Regions from separate parts of the Bordetella pertussis 18323 genome, predicted to be linked through region 2. Evidence: predicted binding sites of a transcription regulator. Region 2 holds the regulator's gene; the other holds the start of a gene.
The links. The regulator HrcA, encoded in region 2, represses chaperone genes, less so after heat shock. The targets are predictions, from matches to a motif close to TTAGCACTCNNNNNNNNNGAGTGCTAA.
Positions count from the first base shown of each region.

Region 1 (7,361 bases), 1.9 Mb from region 2:
TCCAACGGCGGGCATCTCGCAGACGATCAGCTCGACTTGCTCAGCCGCGCCGCCCGCCTCGCCGGCGACCGCCCGCTGCTGGTGGCCGTGCACCACAACCCGGTGCAAGGCGACCCCGACTGGCACGACACCATGATGCTGGACAACGCGCAACTGCTCTTCCAGCGCCTGCAGCGCCTGCCGCAGGCGCGCGTGCTGCTGTGGGGGCACGTGCACCAGGAATTCGACTGCCGCCGCCACAACCTGCGCATGCTGGCCACGCCGTCGACCTGTTTCCAGTTCGTCGTGCGCGACGGCAAGCATTGCGTGGACGACGCCGCGCCGGGCTATCGCTGGCTGAAGTTGTATGCGGATGGATCGCTGGCGACCGGCGTGCGGCGCCTGGACGGCGACCGGTGGCGCGCCTTGCTGCGCCAGAACGCCGGTTGAACCGGGCCGCCGCGGGCGGCTTGCGCAACGAGCAGGCAAAAAAATGGGGCACCGATATGCTAGGTGCCCCGCAAGCATCCGTCTCATAGGGGAGGGGAAAGAGGAGAAGCCGAGACGGATGACAAGACTGCAACCGTTGGCATGGCCAAGTTCGCGGTCTACGTATGTTTAGGCGCACGAGCCGCGATTTAGTTTCCAGCGTGCCAGGGTGGCGGACAAGTATTTTGTATCTGAACGTATCAAAAATGCGGGGTTCCCCGTCGAGGCCCGCATGTCATGGCGTAGGAGGGTGTGCCTGTCCCAGCGGGGACAGGCACACCCTGCCGCAAAGGCCCCCAAAAAAACAGACCGCCGTAGCGGTCTGTCTTGCATGCGCGGGCGCCGCGTACGGCGTCAGGCGGGGGTCAGCGCACCGCGCATTTTCTTCAGCGCCGCTGCTTCGATCTGGCGCACCCGTTCGGCCGATACGCCGAACTCCTGGGCCAGTTCGTGCAGGGTCAGGCCGCCGTCGTCCTGCAGCCAGCGGGCCTCGATGATGCGGCGCGAACGCGCGTCCAGCGCTTCGAGCGCCCGGCCCAGGCCGGCGCCCTGCAGGTCGTCGTGCGCCATGCGGTCCAGCACGCGGCTCGGCTCTTGCCGGCCCTCATCGGACAGATAGGCGATCGGCGCGAAACTGTCGTCATCGTCGTCCTGGCTTTCCAGCGACAGGTCGCGCCCGGACAGGCGCACTTCCATCTCGCTGACGTCCTCGCGGCGCACATTGAGCTCGCGCGCGATGTGGTCGACCTGCTCGGGATCCAGCGTCTGGCCGTCGGGGCGCATGCTGCGCAGGTTGAAGAACAGCTTGCGCTGCGCCTTGGTGGTGGCCACCTTGACCAGCCGCCAGTTGCGGATGATGAATTCGTGGATTTCGGCCTTGATCCAGTGCACGGCGAACGACACCAGCCGCACCCCGCGCTCGGGGTCGAAGCGCTTGACGGCCTTCATCAGGCCGACATTGCCTTCCTGGATCAGGTCGGCGTGCGGCAGGCCGTAACCCAGGTACTGGCGCGCCACCGACACCACCAGACGCAGGTGCGACACGACCAGTTCGCGCGCGGCCTCGAGGTCGCCTTCGTCGCGCAGGCGGCGCGCGAGCTGGCCTTCCTGTTCGGCGGTCAGGATGGGCAGGCGGTTGACGGCGGAAATGTAGGCATCGATGGTGCCAAGCGCACCCGGGTTGGCCACCGCCAACGCCAGGGCGTTGCCGGAAAGGGCCAACGAACTACTGGGTTGAGTCATGTTTGCGGCCTCCAGGGGAAGGTTGTCTACAGGCATGGAACGATGTTAGCACTCCACGCAATCGAGTGCTAATACGACTGCTGCGCCGCGCCAAAGTTCCGGAATTTCCCAGTACGCAGGATATTTTTCTATGCGTCCCTTATTTACCAGCCCAATTGCTTCAGGCGCTCGGCCGTGGCCGCGTCCGCCGGCCGGATGAACAGCGCGCCGCGCGGGTCCAGGTACACCTGGTAGCGCGCGCCGTCGAACATGGGCATATATGCTGCGCTGCCAAACTGGACATCCACGAACGGCAGCCAGTTGGGCACCAGCCGCTTGACCTGGGCCAGGTCCGGCGCCGGCCAGTCGTCCAGGGCATGCACCGAGCGGGGCGCCGAGCGTTCGCGCGCCGTGTCCTGGTAGCGCCCCGACAGGCGCTCCAGCCGGTACAGCGGCGGGACGCCCGCCAGCAGCGCCGGCAGCCGCCAGCGCACCACCTTGGCATCGATCTGCCATTGGTCGCCGTACAGGGTGTAGTCGCGCATCCGCTGGTCGGGGGTGCGCGTGGCCAGCTGGAACTGGCCATCGCCCTGCTGGCGCACCATGACCTTGGCCACCGGCTTGTCGTCGGTCAGGCGGACAAACTGCACCAGCGACAGGGCCAGCAGGCCCGAAACGCCGGCCAGGGCCAGCAGCAGCAGGCCGAACAGCCGGCGCACCGGCCGCAGCCGGAACACGCGGCGGCCGGCCTCGTCGCGCGGGCCGCCGCGTCCGAACAACATGGCCAGGCCCGGCAGCAGCACGATCAGCGCCGCCAGGCCGATCCAGGCAAAGGAGCAAGAGCGTCGATCACTGGGGTCCTTGCGCGGGCATCCGGGCCGCCCAGTATATAAAGCGGCCCGGGCCCGGCCTGTTACCCCAGCCGCTCGACGTGAAACCGGATGTGATCCTCGATGAAGGTCGAAATGAAGTAATAGCCGTGGTCGTAGCCCTCGTGCCGGCGCAGCGTCAGCGGCTGGCCGGCGTGGCGGCACGCCGCTTCGAACAGCTCGGGACGCAGCTGCTCGACCAGGAAACCATCGGCCAGGCCCTGGTCGACCAGGATGCCTTCCGGATAGGGCTGGCGCAGCGTGCGCATCAATGCGCTGGCGTCATAGGCCTCCCAGGCCTGGCGGTCGGGGCCCAGGTAGCGTTCGAAGGCCTTGTGGCCCCACGGCACCTGGGCAGGCGCGACGACCGGCGCGAAGGCCGAGACCGAGCGGAACTTGTCCGGATTGCGCAGGGCCAGCACCAGGGCGCCATGGCCGCCCATGGAGTGGCCGAAGATGCCCACCCGTCCCGCGTCGCCCGGCAGCTCGCCGGTGACGATGCCATGCAGCTCGTCGACCACGTAGCTGTACATCCGGTAGTGGCTGCGCCACGGCTCGGCGGTGGCATCGAGGTAGAACCCCGCGCCGACGCCGAAGTCCCAGTGCTCGTCCTCGCCGGGGAGGCCGGCGCCGCGCGGGCTGGTGTCCGGCGCCACCAGCATCACGCCGTGCTGGGCGGCCAGGCGCTGCGCGCCGGCCTTGATCATGAAGGTTTCCTCGGTGCAGGTCAGCCCGGCCAGGTAGAACAGCACCGGCACCGGGCCGTGCGCGGCCTGGGGCGGCACGAAGACCGAAAAGCGCATGGGCAGGCCGATCTCCTTCGAGGCATGGCGATAGTAGCGTTGCCAGCCATCGAAGCAGCGATGCTGCGATACGAGTTCCAGGACCGCCATGTCAGTACACCACGACGGAGCGGATGGACTCGCCGCGCTTCATCAGGTCGAAGCCTTCGTTGATGCGGTCCAGGGGCAGGGTGTGCGTGATCAGGTCATCGATGTTGATCTTGCCTTCCATGTACCAGTCGACGATCTTGGGCACGTCGGTGCGGCCGCGCGCGCCGCCGAACGCCGAGCCTTTCCACTCGCGGCCGGTCACCAGCTGGAACGGACGGGTGCTGATTTCCGCCCCGGCCTCGGCCACGCCGATGATGACGGACTGGCCCCAGCCCTTGTGGCAGCACTCCAGCGCCTGGCGCATGACCTTGGTGTTGCCGATGCACTCGAACGAATAGTCCGCGCCGCCGTCGGTCATCTGGATGATGTGGTCGACCACGTTCTCGACTTCGCTCGGGTTGACGAAATGGGTCATGCCGAACTTGCGCGCCATGGCTTCGCGCGCCGGATTGAGGTCCACGCCGATGATCTTGTCGGCGCCCACCATCTTCGCGCCCTGGATGACGTTCAGGCCGATGCCGCCCAGCCCGAACACCACCACATTGGCGCCGGCCTCCACCTTTGCGGTGAACACCACGGCGCCGATACCGGTGGTGACGCCGCAGCCGATATAGCAGATCTTGTCGAACGGAGCGTCGGGGCGCACCTTGGCCAGCGCGATCTCGGGCACCACGATGTGGTTGGCGAAGGTGGACGTGCCCATGTAATGGAACAGGGGCTTGCCGTCGATCGAGAAGCGCGAGGTGCCGTCCGGCATCAGGCCCTTGCCCTGGGTGGTGCGGATGGCCTGGCACAGGTTGGTCTTGCGCGACAGGCAGAATTTGCACTGGCGGCACTCGGGCGTGTAGAGCGGAATGACATGGTCGCCTTTTTTCAGCGTGGTCACGCCCGGCCCCACGTCCATGACCACGCCCGCGCCCTCGTGGCCCAGGATCGCCGGGAAAATTCCCTCCGGATCAGCACCTGACAAAGTGTAATAATCGGTGTGACAGATGCCGGTGGCCTTTATCTCCACCAGGACCTCTCCGGCCTTGGGGCCCTCGAGGTCGACGTCTTCGACCGTCAACGGGGCACCAGCTTTCCAGGCGATAGCGGCTTTCGTCTTCATATATTGCTCCTGATGTCCTAGGGAAACCTGCGGGTATTGATCCTTGACTTCGGATGTTAACCTGCGTGAATCTAGCCTGATCTGTCCACTGGCTTCCCATACAGGCTTGACCGAAGGCAATAGCGGCACTATTTATATAACCGTGGCACTCCATCCAACCCGTTAGCGCGAAGCCCCCAGCTTATGGCCCGTCTGCCCCGCTTGTACGCCCCCGGGCTGCCCCAATTGGTGCAGGCCAATTTCGTCCAGCCGCTGGTGCCGCCCTCGCAGCCGGCGCCGCAAGACATCCTCAACCAGCTGGGAAGCTGGCTGGGCGAGTCGGCCCAGCGCCATCGGGTCGGCGTGCACGCATGGGTGCTGGCCAATGACCGGATCCTGCTGCTGGCCACGCCGGCCGACGAGGAAGGCCTGCCGCGCCTGATGCAGACGCTGGGCCGCAATCTGGCCGCGCGCCTGCGCGGCGGCCGGGTGTTTGCCGGCCGCTACCGCTCCGCGCTGCTCGAGCCGGGCGCCTGGGTGCTGCCATCGCAAGTCTGGCTGGAAACCTACCCGGTGCGCAGCGGCGCCGCCACGGAGCCGGACGGCTGGCCCTGGTCGTCGGCCGGCAGCCACACCGGCAACACCGGCGCGCCCCCGGCGCAATGGCAATCGGATCACGCCGATTACTGGGCCTGCGGCAATACGCCGTTCGACCGCCAGGCCAATTACCGCCGCCTGCTGCACGACGGCCTGTCGCGCGAACAGACGCAACGCATCGAGCAGGCGGTATCGGGCCAATGGGCGCTGGGCAGCCCGGCATTCATCGCCAGCCTGGCCCACACCGCCAGCCGCCGCGTGGCCCCCGGCCAGCGCGGCCGGCCTCGCAAGAAGCCCGCGCCGGCCGCGGCCGACACCCCCGATACCCCCGGTACGGTCCACACACCGACCACGCCGAATACCTCGAACTGAAGCGCCGCCCCGGTCGGGGCGTTGCATGCTGCCCACCCGGCCCCTGTGCCGCGTGGGCATTTTGCTGCGCCCGCCGGGCCGGCTCCGTGGCGCAGAAACAATAGGGGACACATAAAGACTGAACGGCCTCAAGCGGGAGGCAAGGCCGTGCTTTCCTGGGCATCCGGGCCGGCCGGCGCCGCGATCGGCCATTGCAATTATATGTCCCCAATAATTTCATCTATGAGAAACAATGGATTAAATTAGGGTCATACCCCATATTTTTGGCTTGCATGCGCACATCCTGCGCAGTATTGTCCCTTTGCACTGCAACATTCTCGACGCAGGCAACTACGGAGCGCGTTATGCCCTATACCAAGTCTTCCGATTCCTGTCGCCCGGTCGCGGCGACCCCCATCGACGCAAGCCGTATCGGCCTGCCCGCCCCCCAGGGCCTGTATCACCCGCACAACGAGCACGACGCCTGTGGCGTCGGCTTCGTGGCCCATATCAAGGGCCGCAAGAGCCACTCCATCATCCAGCAAGGCCTGAAGATCCTGGAAAACCTGGATCACCGCGGCGCCGTGGGCGCCGACAAGCTGATGGGCGACGGCGCCGGCATCCTGATCCAGATTCCCGACGCGCTGTACCGCGACGAACTGGCCCAGCAAGGCATCGTCCTGCCGCCGCCGGGCGAATACGGCGTGGCAATGGTGTTCCTGCCCAAGGAAACCGCCTCGCGCCTGGCCTGTGAACAGGAGCTGGAGCGCTCGGTCCGCGCCGAAGGCCAGATCGTGCTGGGCTGGCGCGACGTGCCGGTGGACGTCGAAATGCCGATGTCGCCCGCGGTGCGCGGCCTCGAACCGGTCATCCGCCAGCTGTTCATCGGCCGCGGCGCCGACGTGATGGTGCCCGACGCGCTGGAACGCAAGCTGTACGTGATCCGCAAGACCGCCAGCCACGCCATCCAGAACATGCGCCTGGCGCACAGCAAGGAATACTTCGTGCCCTCGGCCTCGGTGCGCACCGTGGTCTACAAGGGCCTGCTGCTGGCCGACCAGGTCGGCCGCTACTATCGCGACCTGGCCGATCCGCGCACGGTATCGGCGCTGGCGCTGGTGCACCAGCGCTTCTCGACCAACACGTTCCCCGCCTGGCCGCTGGCCCACCCGTACCGCATGATCGCCCACAACGGCGAAATCAACACGGTCAAGGGCAACTTCAACTGGCTGCGGGCCCGCGAGGGCATGATGCAGTCCGCGGTGCTGGGCGACGACCTGAAGAAGCTGTACCCCATCGTCTACGAAGGCCAGTCCGATACCGCCACGTTCGACAACTGCCTCGAACTGCTGGTGAACTCCGGCTATTCCCTGGCGCACGCCATGATGATGATGATCCCGGAAGCCTGGGAACAGCACACGCAGATGGACGAAAGCCGGCGCGCCTTCTACGAGTACCACGCCGCCATGATGGAGCCCTGGGACGGGCCGGCCGCGGTCGCCTTCACCGACGGCCGCCAGATCGGCGCCACGCTGGACCGCAACGGCCTGCGTCCGGCGCGCTACCTGATCACCGACGACGACATGGTCATCATGGCGTCCGAGGCGGGCACGCTGTCGATCCCGGAAAACCGCATCGTCAAGAAATGGCGCCTGCAACCGGGCAAGATGTTCCTGATCGACCTGGAGCAGGGCCGCATCATCGACGACGGCGAGATCAAGCTGCAGCTGGCCAACAGCCGCCCGTACCGCCAATGGATCGAACGCCTGCAGGTCAAGCTGGAATCGCTGCCCGCGCCCAGGACCGCCTCGCCGGCCACCCAGACGGCCGTGCCGCTGCTCGACCGCCAGCAGGCGTTCGGCTGGACCCAGGAGG
Region 1 covers NC_018518.1:3,838,876-3,846,236, forward strand. The annotation lists gene BN118_RS18220 (phosphodiesterase) at 1-429, shown strand, start outside; gene rpoH (RNA polymerase sigma factor RpoH) at 823-1,746, opposite strand; gene BN118_RS18230 (hypothetical protein) at 1,854-2,492, opposite strand; gene fghA (S-formylglutathione hydrolase) at 2,603-3,451, opposite strand; gene BN118_RS18240 (S-(hydroxymethyl)glutathione dehydrogenase/class III alcohol dehydrogenase) at 3,453-4,559, opposite strand; gene BN118_RS18245 (hypothetical protein) at 4,743-5,507, shown strand; gene BN118_RS18250 (glutamate synthase-related protein) at 5,852-7,361, shown strand, end outside.
Region 1: a site for HrcA is predicted at 1,756-1,782, ahead of rpoH (RNA polymerase sigma factor RpoH). Genes of this name have one in related genera too.

Region 2 (7,361 bases):
CAATTGGGCGATCGTGGCCGGCATGCCGTTGATGTAGGCGCGGCTGCGGCCCTGGCTGTCGATGACGCGGCGCAGCGCCAGTTCGTCGCCGCTGTCGAGTTCGCGTTCGGCCAGCCAGTCGCGCAGGGCGGGCGGGGCGTCGAAGACGGCGGTGATATCGGCGCGCGCCGCGCCTTCGCGCAGCATCGAGGCGTCGCCGCGCTCGCCCAGCGTCAGGGCCAGCGCATCGATCAGGATCGACTTGCCGGCGCCGGTTTCGCCGGAAAAGACGGTAAAGCCGTCGCCGAAGTGGAGCTCGGTCTGTTCGACGATGACGAAATCGCGGATATGGAGGGTTCGCAACATGGCGGACGCGACGGGCTACTCAAGGTTGTCGGTGGCCTGCGGCATCAGGTTCCAGTGCAACTTGCGGCGCAGGGTGGAGAAGAAGCTGTAGCCTTCGGGGTGCACGAAGCGGATGATATGCGGGGCGCGCTGCACCGTGATGCGGTCGCCCGGCTGCAGGTCGGACCAGGTCTGCATGTCGAAATGCACGCTGGCGCCGATTTCCACCCGCCCCATGGCCGTCAGCGTCATGTTGAGCACGCCGCTGTCGGGAATGACGATCGGGCGGTTGGAGAGGGTCTGGGGCGCGACCGGCACCAGCACCATGGCATTCATGCCGGGATGCAGGATGGGGCCGTTGGCCGACAGCGAGTAGGCGGTGGAGCCGGTGGGCGTGGCGATGATCAGGCCGTCGGCGCGCTGCGTGTACATGAAGGCGCCGTCGAGTTCGACCCGCACTTCGATCATGCCGCCGCGGCCGGCGCGGTTGAGCACCACGTCGTTGACGGCCGAGGCCGAGTACATCTGCTGCTCGCCGCGCCAGACGCCGCCTTGCAGCAGCATGCGGTCCTCGGCCTGGTAGTTGCCTTCCAGCACGCGGCCCAGCGCGTCGTGGGCATCCTGCAGCGGAATGTCGGTGATGAAGCCCAGCCGCCCGTGGTTGATGCCGATCAGCGGCACGCCGTACGGCGCGAGGTGGCGCGCCGCGCCCAGCACGGTGCCGTCGCCGCCCATCACGACCGCCAGCGTGGCGGTGCGGCCGATTTCATCCCAGTCGGCCACGGGATAGCCGCTGACGCCGGCGTTGCGCGCCGTCTCGGCCTCGACCAGCACGCGGCGGCCGGCCTGCGTCAGCATTTGCGCCAGCGCGGTCAGCGGTGCGTCCAGGCCGGTGTCCTGGTATCTGCCGATCAGGGCGACAATGGGAAAGTACATGGCGAGCCGCGTAAAGTGTGTTTTGAGATGCCGATTTTGCGATTATATGGGGCCGCATATTGCCGTGCTGGACAAAAAACGCCCCTTTGTTGAAAGTTTCCCTAAAATACGCTCATGGATGACCGCGCACGCGCATTGCTCAAGGCGTTGATCGAACGCTACATCGCCGACGGGCAACCGGTCGGCTCACGCACGCTTTCCAAAGTGTTCGATCTGTCGCCGGCCACGATACGCAATGTCATGGCCGACCTGGAAGAGCTGGGGCTGATCCACAGCCCCCACACCTCGGCTGGAAGGGTGCCCACGCCGCGCGGGTATCGCATGTTCGTCGATTCGCTGCTGGCGGTGCGCGCCTACCAGTTCGAGCCCGCCCATATCGGCGAGCTGCTGCCCGTGTCCGAGCCCAGCCGGGCGGTCAACGCGGCGGCGGCGCTGCTGTCCAACCTCACCCAGTTCGCCGGCGTGGTGCTCACGCCCAAGCGGACCCAGATTTTCCGCCAGATCGAGTTCATCCGCCTGTCCGACAAGCGGGTGCTGCTGATCATCGTGACCCCCGAGGGCGATGTGCAGAACCGCATCCTGTCGGCGCAGCGCGACTACACCGAAGCCGAGCTGCTGGAGGCGGGCAATTTCTTCAACGTGCACTTCTCCGGCAAGTCGTTCGATGCCGTGCGCCGCACGCTGTCGACCGAACTGGCGCAACTGCGCGACGATATCTCGCGCCTGATGCAGGCGGCGGTCGAGGCCGGCGCCGAGGCGGCCGACGACGGCGAGGCGGTGGTGATCTCCGGCGAGCGCAAGCTGCTGGACGTGACCGACATCGCTTCCGACATGGACCGGCTGCGCAAGATGTTCTCGTTGTTCGAAAAGAAAACCGATCTGCTGCAGTTGCTGGACGTCTCCAGCCGCGCGCAAGGGGTGCAGATCTACATCGGCGGCGATTCGCAGCTGGTGCCGATGGAAGAAGTGTCGGTCATCACGGCGCCGTATGGCGTGGATGGCAAGGTCATCGGCACGCTGGGGGTCATCGGCCCTACCCGGATGGCGTACGAGCGGGTCATCCCCATTGTCGACATCACTGCGCGCTTGCTGTCCAACGCCTTGAGCCACAACCAATAATCCCATTTCGGGCCGGATACCGCCTGCGCGCGGGGCGGCGCCTTGAGAGGTGTCTTCGTGTTTCTTCGCCTGTTCAAGTACCTTTGGCCCGAACGCTATCTGCCCGAAACCCCCGCGCAGGACCCTTTCGACGAAAACCCGCCGCCATGCGGACCGGGGCGCGTCGGCGTGCTGCTGGTCAACCTGGGCACCCCCGATGAGCCCACGCGCGGCGCGATACGGCGGTACCTGGGCGAATTCCTGTCCGACCCGCGCGTGATCGAGATTCCGCGCTATCTGTGGATGCCCATCCTGCACGGGCTGGTATTGACCATGCGGCCCAAGAAGCTGGCGCCGCGCTATGCCGGCATCTGGATGGAGGAGGGCTCGCCCCTGCTGGTCTACAGCCAGAGGCAGGCCGCAGGGGTGCGCCAGGGCCTGGCCGCGCGCGGAGTGCATGCCGAGGTGGAGCTGGCCATGCGCTATGGCAAGCCGTCGATCCCGGCGGCGATCACGGCCTTGCGCGAGCGCGGCTGCGATCACATCCTGGCCGTGCCGCTGTACCCGCAATACGCGGCCAGCACCACGGCCACGGTGGTCGATGCCGTGACGCGCCACGCGGGGCGCCTGCGCGACCAGCCGGCGCTGCGCTTCGTCAAGCGCTTCCACAACGACCCGGCCTACGTCGAGGCGCAGGCCGGACGCATCGCCGAATTCTGGCAGGCCCACGGCCGGCCCCAGAAGCTGGTCATGAGCTTTCATGGGCTGCCGCGCTATTCGATCGAACTGGGCGACCCCTACTACCGCGATTGCCTCGATACCGCGCGCCTGCTGCGCGAGCGCCTGGGCCTGCGCGAGGACGAGGTCGAGGTGACATTCCAGAGCCGGTTCGGCTCGGCGCGCTGGCTCGAACCCTATACCGAGCCCACCCTGGCGGAACTGGCCCGGCAGGGCGTGACCGAGGTCGACGTGGTGTGTCCGGGGTTCGTGGCCGACTGCCTGGAAACGCTCGAGGAAATCAGCCAGGAATGCCGCGACGCCTTCGTGGCGGCCGGCGGCAGGCAGTTCCGCTACATCCCGGCGCTGAATGACTGCCCGCCCTGGATCGAAGGCCTGACCGACCTGGTCGAACGCCAGTTGCGGGGCTGGCCGACCGGCAATCCCTGAACGCGTACACTGTGGTTGAAGCGGCGGGCGCGAGCGCGCCGGTCCATTCCGCGAATGTGCAGCATTTTCAGGGAGACGGCCATGAATCCTCCTCGCAAGCCCACCATCGGCACCTCGGGTCCGCCCGGGCATGCCAACCTGGAAGAAGACCAGCTCGAGCGCGAACTCGACGAGGCGCTGCTGGAGACCTTCCCCGCCAGCGACCCGATCGCCATCACGTCCGAGGACGAGCGGGACGAGCCCGACGACAAGGTCGACGAGGCGCTGGAGGACACCTTCCCCGCCAGCGACCCGCCCGCGCCGGCCCAGCCCGGGAAAAAATAGGGCCGCAACATCCGGGCGGCGACGCGCCGTCCGGCGGCGTCATGGGAGCCGGGCTTTTTTTCCTGGAAAACCGGACTTGAAATGGGGGCATTCGCCCCCATCGTTGGCGCTTGAAGCCAATTTATATTCTGGAGGACTCCCATGACGGCACCCCAAGAGCCGGTCGATTCGACCCCTGAAAGCGGCGAAAACGCCGCGACGCCCGGTCTCGAGGACGATTTGTCGGCCGAGCTGGCGGCCCTGCGCGCCGAGCTCGAGGCAGCCCAGGCCACCGTCAAGGCTCAGCAGGAGCAGGTGCTGCGCGCCGCGGCCGAAGCCGAGAATGTGCGCCGCCGCGCCCAGGAAGACGTCGCCAAGGCCCGCAAGTTCGGCATCGAATCGTTCGCCGAGAGCCTGGTTCCGGTCAAGGACAGCCTCGAGGCCGCCCTGGCCCAGCCCGACCAGGCGGCGCAGGCCTGGCGCGAAGGCGTGGAAGTCACGCTCAAGCAGCTGACCGCCGCCTTCGAGCGCAATCTGCTCAAGGAAATCGCGCCGGCCCAGGGCGACAAGTTCGACCCGCACCTGCACCAGGCGATTTCCTCGGTGCCGGCCGACCAGCCCGCCAATACCGTGCTGCAACTGCTGCAGAAGGGCTACGTCATCGCCGACCGCACGCTGCGTCCGGCGCTGGTCGTGGTGTCCGCCGGCCAGGGCTGAAGCAGGCATGGCCGCCGCCCCATTCGATCCCGCCGAGGTCTTCCAGGTCTTCGGCATGCGCCGCGTCGACAGCGCCAGCTTCGACGAGCAAGTGGTGCGCGCGCCGGGCGACGACCTGCGCTGCGTGTTCCTGTGGGGCCAGGATTGTTACAACTGTGGCATTTTCAAGCAGACCGCCTTGCTCCAGCGGCAGGCGCTCCTGGCGCTGGAGCTGAGCTGGTTCGAGGCCGACGTCTACGCCGACGAGGCGCTGGGGCGGCGGTTCTCGCTGCATGGCGTGCCGACTTTCGTGCTGTACCGCAGTGGCAAGCGGCTGGGCCGGGTGACCGGCTGGCCCGGATTGCCCCAGTTCAGCGCCGCGATGCAGCGGTTGCGGGACGGGACTTGAAAAACCCTGTGGCCAACTCCAGTTACTGGGGGACTGAGTTTCAAACCCTGATTCCTACCGTATTCAATTCATAGCAAGGTATTTCCCACCATGAGCAAAATCATTGGCATCGACCTGGGTACGACCAACAGCTGCGTGGCTGTCCTGGACGGCGGTCAGGTCAAGATCATCGAGAACGCCGAAGGCGCCCGTACCACCCCCTCCATCGTCGCCTACATGGACGATGGCGAGACGCTGGTCGGCGCGCCGGCCAAGCGCCAGGCGGTCACCAACCCCAAGAACACCCTGTACGCGGTCAAGCGCCTGATCGGCCGCAAGTTCGACGAGAAGGCGGTCCAGAAGGACATCGACCTGATGCCGTACTCGATCGTCAAGGCCGACAACGGCGACGCGTGGGTCGAAGTGCGCGGCAAGAAGCTGGCGCCGCCCCAGGTGTCGGCCGAAGTGCTGCGCAAGATGAAGAAGACCGCCGAGGACTACCTGGGCGAGGAAGTCACCGAGGCCGTGATCACGGTGCCGGCGTACTTCAACGACAGCCAGCGCCAGGCCACCAAGGACGCCGGCCGCATCGCCGGCCTGGAAGTCAAGCGCATCATCAACGAGCCGACCGCGGCCGCGCTGGCCTTCGGCCTGGACAAGACCGAGAAGGGCGATCGCAAGATCGTCGTCTATGACCTGGGCGGCGGTACGTTCGACGTCTCGATCATCGAGATCGCCGACGTGGACGGCGAAATGCAGTTCGAGGTGCTGTCGACCAACGGCGATACCTTCCTGGGCGGCGAGGATTTCGACCAGCGCATCATCGACTACATCATCTCCGAGTTCAAGAAGGAACAGGGCGTCGACCTGTCCAAGGACGTGCTGGCCCTGCAGCGCCTGAAAGAGGCCGCCGAAAAGGCCAAGATCGAGCTGTCGTCGAGCCAGCAGACCGAGATCAACCTGCCGTACATCACGGCCGATGCCTCCGGTCCCAAGCACCTGAACCTCAAGATCACGCGCGCCAAGCTGGAAGCGCTGGTCGAGGAGCTGATCGAGCGCACCATCGAGCCGTGCCGCGTGGCCATCAAGGATGCCGGCGTCAAGGTTTCCGACATCGACGACGTGATCCTGGTCGGCGGCATGACCCGCATGCCCAAGGTGCAGGACAAGGTCAAGGAATTCTTCGGCCGCGAGCCGCGCAAGGACGTCAACCCCGATGAGGCGGTTGCCGCCGGCGCCGCGATCCAGGGTTCCGTGCTGTCGGGCGAGCGCAAGGACGTGCTGCTGCTGGACGTGACCCCGCTGTCGCTGGGCATCGAGACCCTGGGCGGCGTGATGACCAAGATGATCCAGAAGAACACCACGATCCCGACGCGCTACTCGCAGACGTTCTCGACCGCCGACGACAACCAGCCGGCGGTGACGATCAAGGTGTTCCAGGGCGAGCGCGAAATCGCGGCCGGCAACAAGGGCCTGGGCGAGTTCAACCTGGAAGGCATCCCGCCGGCGCCGCGCGGCCTGCCGCAGATCGAGGTCACGTTCGACATCGACGCCAACGGCATTCTGCACGTCTCGGCCAAGGACAAGGGCACCGGCAAGGAAAACAAGATCACCATCAAGGCCAACTCGGGTCTGTCGGAAGACGAGATCCAGCGCATGGTCAAGGATGCCGAGGCCAACGCCGAGGAAGATCACCGGCTGGCCGAGCTGGCGCAGGCCCGCAACCAGGCCGACGCGCTGGTGCATGCCACCCGCAAGTCGCTCACGGAGTACGGCGAGAAGCTGGAAGCCGCCGAGAAGGAGTCGATCGAGGCTGCCATCAAGGACCTCGAGGACATCCTCAAGACGGGTGACAAGGCCGAGATCGACGCCAAGGTGGAAGCCTTGTCGACGGCCTCGCAGAAGCTGGGCGAAAAGATGTACGCCGACATGCAGGCGCAGCAGCAGGCCCAGCAGCAGCAGGCGGCCGACAACGCCAAGCCGGTGGACGACAATGTGGTCGACGCCGACTTCAAGGAAGTCAAGCGCGACCAGTAATGGCCGAACGATGACGTGCGATACGCCCGGTAGCTGATTCCAGCTACCGGGCGCGCGCGTTGATGATTCAGAACATGGCCCGGCGACGGGCCCTCCCACCATGGCAAAACGCGATTACTACGAAGTACTGGGTGTGGCGAAGAATGCCAGCGACGAAGACCTGCAGAAGGCCTATCGCAAGCTGGCCATGAAGTACCACCCGGACCGCAACCCGGACAGCAAGGAAGCCGAGGAAAAGTTCAAGGAAGCCAAGGAGGCCTACGAGGTCCTGGGTGACGAGCAGAAGCGCGCCGCCTACGACCGCTATGGCCATGCCGGGGTCGACCCGAACGCCGCCGGCATGGGCGGCGGCATGGGCGGCGGCTTCGCCGATGCTTTCGGCGATATCTTTGGCGAGATCTTCGGCGCGGGT
Region 2 covers NC_018518.1:1,660,544-1,667,904, forward strand. The annotation lists gene recN (DNA repair protein RecN) at 1-345, opposite strand, end outside; gene BN118_RS07855 (NAD kinase) at 361-1,260, opposite strand; gene hrcA (heat-inducible transcriptional repressor HrcA) at 1,375-2,379, shown strand; gene hemH (ferrochelatase) at 2,437-3,525, shown strand; gene BN118_RS07870 (hypothetical protein) at 3,607-3,849, shown strand; gene grpE (nucleotide exchange factor GrpE) at 3,991-4,545, shown strand; gene BN118_RS07880 (thioredoxin family protein) at 4,553-4,933, shown strand; gene dnaK (molecular chaperone DnaK) at 5,024-6,949, shown strand; gene dnaJ (molecular chaperone DnaJ) at 7,050-7,361, shown strand, end outside.